One region of the Paenibacillus sp. PvR133 genome, then DNA from elsewhere that is predicted to be linked to it. Evidence: riboswitches for the same ligand, from Rfam matches in the RefSeq annotation. Region 1 holds a riboswitch; the other holds the start of a gene.
What was found. A riboswitch is a leader RNA that binds a small molecule or an ion and turns the genes downstream of it on or off. The one in region 1 is predicted to bind cyclic di-GMP.

Region 1 (2,484 bases):
GCAATCCCTTTTATATATCCAGGAATTAGGCTACTTCCAAAAAACTTCTGCTTTTACGATGGAAAGGAAAGAACTTGCCTCTTTTTTGCTTGTCTTTACGTTGTCTGGTAAGGGAGAATTACTGTACCGGGGCAAGAAATATATCATAAAACCTCAAGATTTGTTCTTTATTAATTGCGAGGAATATGTTCAATACAGCACCTCCGGTCATGAATCCTGGGAGTATATCAGCCTGTACCTGTATGGCAACCTGATCGAAAATTTTTACGAACAATTTGCCAAGCATAATAAACCGGTCATTTCCATGCATAATCCGCATATTATATTGGATAAGCTCCATGCTCTGATTTGCGGGCAGTCTGACAGAAGTCTTTCCGCTGAGCTGCTAACGTCCAGGCTCATTGGTGAAATACTAATGTGCATTTTGCAACATCCCTATGATCATCCGCATGTGAATGCTGAAACCCTCAGCGAAGTACGCCGGGTACAACAATATTTGGATCAGTCCTACTGTGAGCGAATAACACTGGACTCGCTGGCAGACATGTTTGAATTAAACAAGTTTAATCTGGCTAAAAATTTCAAAAAGCAGATCGGTTTCTCTCCGATTGATTATCTCATTAATGTCCGTATCACAGCCGCTCAAAGCTGGCTTAAAACCAGTGACATGTCCATTGTGGATATCGCAAGGTACGTAGGGATTCCCAATACGAGCCATTTTATTAACCTATTCAAGGAGCATGTAGGAGAAACACCTCATTCCTTCCGCAAAAAATGGGGGAACCGTTCCAAGTTGTAAATGAGAGGTTACATGAAATCAGTTTGATAGATGATAGACGCACAAGCTATTCAAGTTAATGGCAAAACTGTCGAAAGGCAGTGACGCAAAACTATAGGGCCTTCCTATCCGGATGGCAGCCAGCTACCAGATGAACGAGCTTTTTATTATGTCTTTTTTACATAGATCCATCACAAATTGCTATGCCTCTCTCGAAGAAAGCCCTGATCGCTATGATCAGGGCTTTTTTTCTATTGGGATAGTCATGTCTGCCTAGCATGCTGAATATACTAATTTCGAACGAAGCATTGCCATATTACGATGAATAGGAGAATCACTTGGAGCATGAGAACAAAAATAAATGTAATGATCATTGCCTTATTGCTCATTGTCCAAAGCTTTTTCAGCGCAACGCTGGCTTACGCAGATGCTCCAGCCCCAGAACTGCCGCAGAGTGCTGTATCTGATCCTACACCTACCGTTACAGATGCTGTATACGTTGTCCCAAACCTTGAACCTCCTGGGGAGATTCCTTCAAACACGGTCCCCTTCGTTCAAGGAGCAGTCAGTTCAAAGTCTCAACATGATGCAGCTCCGCAGAGCATATTAACGAAGTTGAGCCTGACAGACGAAGCAGGGCGTGTCATTGATGCGGTATATAGTCCAGACAGCCAATTCGACATCGGATCAGCCATCCAACTAGGCTATGAATGGGAGCTTCCTGACAATACCTATAAGTCAGGGGACACCTTCATCTTTCATTTACCAGAACAGCTTGTCATCTACACTGATATCTCATCTCCGTTAGTCACTACCGACGGAACCGTGGGATACTTCACAGTAGATCGTCAGGGCAAGGTGATCATGACCTTTAACCAATATGTAGAGAATCACTCCAATGTCAGCGGCAAACTACAAGTTAAAACCGAGTTTACGAAAGAAACGGTGAAAGGCAGTACAGAGATCATCATTGCGATTCCGATCAAAGGTGGGGTGCAAACGGTCATCGTGAATGTTAAACCCCAGTCAGGGCCAACCCTAAGCAAACAAGGGAAAATAGCTGGCACAAACCAGATCGACTGGACCATTGATGTGAACAAACAGCTAAACACCGTAAAGCATGCCCTCATCACCGATCCCATTCCTTCAGGGCTGGAACTCAGAAGAGACTCTATCCGGCTCTATCATCTACAAATCAATATCGACGGCTCGACCGTTGTTCAAGACCTAGTAAATGCGAGTGAATATGTCATTGAAGCAGATCAAGCCGGGACAGGGTTTGGGATTCGTTTTCAAGATCATAGCATTAACACGGCCTATCAGATTCAATATTCCACGCGTATTATTGGCGATGAAACTCGTTTCTCCAACACAGCAACGCTTTCAGGAGATGCGATAGAGAACGTTGTTGCTACCGCTACTGTTCAGGTGGAACGTGGTGAATTTTTGTCCAAAAAGGTTGAAAAATATGATCATGCCACACAAACACTCTCGTGGGCCATAAGATATAACTTCAGCGAGACAAAAATTCCCGAAGCCAAAGCTCTTTTAATTGATCATTTCAATAAAACTCAAGAATTGCTGCCCGGTTCTTTGAAAGTATTTAAGGGAAACACACTGGAGGAACTCCCATCGTGGGCGTATACTGTCATCCCAGTTGATTATCCGGACCGCAACGGCTTCAAACTTCAATTCAACTTCGACGT
Region 2 (2,484 bases), 930 kb from region 1:
TCCATTGCAGGTGTTTCACCTGATGAAATTATAGCAATATTGCCTGTAGATCCTTATGTTGAGGATGCTTTCTTCGCTTCCGTAGCCCAGCTGGAACATACGCTTCAGGAGAGTGAAGGCAAGCTTGCTTTAATCGGAGTTGTCCCTTCCTATCCTTCAGAGAAATATGGTTACATTATTCCGAAAAACGATGCCACTCAAGGTAGCACAGGCTACCGTGAAGTGAGCCATTTTCAAGAGAAACCCGACCGGGAGCAGGCGGAGCGTCTGATTGAACGCAATGCTCTATGGAACTGCGGGGTTTTTGCATTCAAATTAAGTTATTTGCTGGATATCTTGGCATCCAAGGGGTTGCCACTTAATTATGAAGAAATGCAAAAGCAATACGCATCTCTGGAAAAAATCAGCTTTGACTATGAAGTAGTCGAGAAGGAAAAGGACATCGTAGTTCTTCCGTATGATGGTTTTTGGAAGGATTTGGGTACCTGGAATACACTCACAGAAGAAATGTCTAATCAACAAGTGGGCAGAGGTGTAGTAACGGAGGATTGCGTCAATACGAGCCTTATTAACGAGTTAGACATTCCTGTGGCGATCATTGGAACGAATGATCTGATTGTAGCCGCTAGCCCGGATGGTATTCTTGTGACCAATAAGGCTGAAAGTCCTCGCATTAAGGAAGTGCTCAAGGCTCATGATCAGCGTCCAATGTATGAAGAACGTCGTTGGGGGCAGTATCGGGTTGTCGATTATGTCAAGTATGACGAGGGTAACGAGGTATTGACCAAACGAATCCGCGTACGGAAAGGCAAAAATATCAGCTACCAGCTTCATTTCAAACGAAGTGAAATCTGGACCATTATTAGCGGTGAAGCGGAAATTATTTTGAATGAGAAGCTGCACAAAGTGAAGGCTGGTGACGTAGTACGTATCCCTGAAGGGACGAAGCATAGCATTTTGGCAGTGACCGATGTGGATTTTATTGAGGTGCAGACTGGCTCTGAGTTGGTTGAAGAGGATATTGTCCGCTTTTGTATGGATTGGAATGAAATTTCCCGTCACCAATTTATCTCCTAATTATTTTCGTAAAAACGAAAAAAAAGACGAATTCATGAAAATTCATAGCCTAAACTGTCGAAATTGGGCGAAAACCTGTAAATTCATGAACATGACCTATTAAATTTTGGTAAAAAAAAGTCGATACTTAGGGTAAGAAGGAATCCAAACTCCTTCCAACGATAAACGCAGCCCTGTCGAAAGGCAGGTACGCAAAGCTAAAGGGCCTTCCACAAGGATGGCAGCCTGGCTACCGAAAGGAAGAGCGAAAGTGAGATTCAATTTTATTCCTCTGTATCGACTGATACGTCATGTACTCCCCGTTGTTATGCTTTTTTCATTGTTGCCCGTCGGTTTTGGAGATTCTCTGTCGGTGGCGAATGCCGCTTCATTACAACCTGTTAATTCGGACGCTTCTACTCAGGCCCGTGAACTATACAATTATTTACTCAACATCTCAGGGAAAAAAATAGTCACCGGTCAGCATGATTATTTGGAAAGTCCAGATGAATTAAGTAACAAGGTCCAAAAAATCAGTCAGGCATATGTTGGTGTACACGGCTATGAGATGGGAGCTATCTCTGGTCAATCTGACGCTACGGAAGCAGCACAACGTAAAAATGTCGTCGATAGTGCTATCCGTTGGGACAGATCCGGTGGAATTGTGACGATGACTTTTCATGAAGCGCTACCAGGTAGGCCACTGACTTGGGCCAATGTACAGGCGAAAGTAAGTCAGGCAGAGTTCAACAAATACGTGACTCCAGGTACTGCGCAGTATAACCTCCTCATTGCCGATCTGGATAAGGTCGCTGTATCGTTAAAGCAGCTTCGTGATGCAGGGGTTCCGGTTTTGTGGAGACCTTACCACGAAATGAATGGTGACTGGTTCTGGTGGGGAAACAAAAATAATTTCAATCAGCTATGGAATATCATGTACGACCGTTTTACAAACACACATCAATTGAACAATCTGCTGTGGGTATGGAGTCCGAATGCTCCCAATTCGTATACCGTCCCATATACCCCGAAATACCCGGGGGATGACAAAGTGGACATTTTGGCAGTAGACATTTACAACAATGATTTTAAGCAAAGTCATTACGAAGGTCTGCTCGGGTTGGCACGGAATAAGCCGATTGCCATTGGGGAGCACGGTGAGATGCCTAGTTCTGAGGTATTGCAGGCTCAACCTAAATGGGTATATTCCATGACTTGGGGCAAGATGCTGACTGAGAATAACACAACAAATCAAATTCAGGATTATATGAATGATTCGAAGAGTTTGACGCGGGATGATGTGAAAAATGGGCTGGCAGCAATCGAACAACCTGGGACAGACGTACCGACCTTACCGGACGAGGGACAAAGTGAGCCTATCCCGGCTCCGACTCCTCCTTCCGTTCCTGATGTGGTATATGTGAACGG

Region 2: linked by a shared signal. The riboswitch ahead of JOE49_RS11720 (glycosyl hydrolase) and the one ahead of JOE49_RS07845 (collagen binding domain-containing protein) in region 1 are both predicted to bind cyclic di-GMP.

Annotation. Positions count from the first base shown of each region.
Region 1 is NZ_JAFIBS010000001.1:1,758,696-1,761,179, reverse strand. It holds gene JOE49_RS07850 (AraC family transcriptional regulator) at 1-799, shown strand, start outside; cyclic di-GMP riboswitch class I at 850-930, shown strand; gene JOE49_RS07845 (collagen binding domain-containing protein) at 1,124-2,484, shown strand, end outside.
Region 2 is NZ_JAFIBS010000001.1:2,687,416-2,689,899, forward strand. It holds gene JOE49_RS11715 (sugar phosphate nucleotidyltransferase) at 1-1,077, shown strand, start outside; cyclic di-GMP riboswitch class I at 1,234-1,314, shown strand; gene JOE49_RS11720 (glycosyl hydrolase) at 1,328-2,484, shown strand, end outside.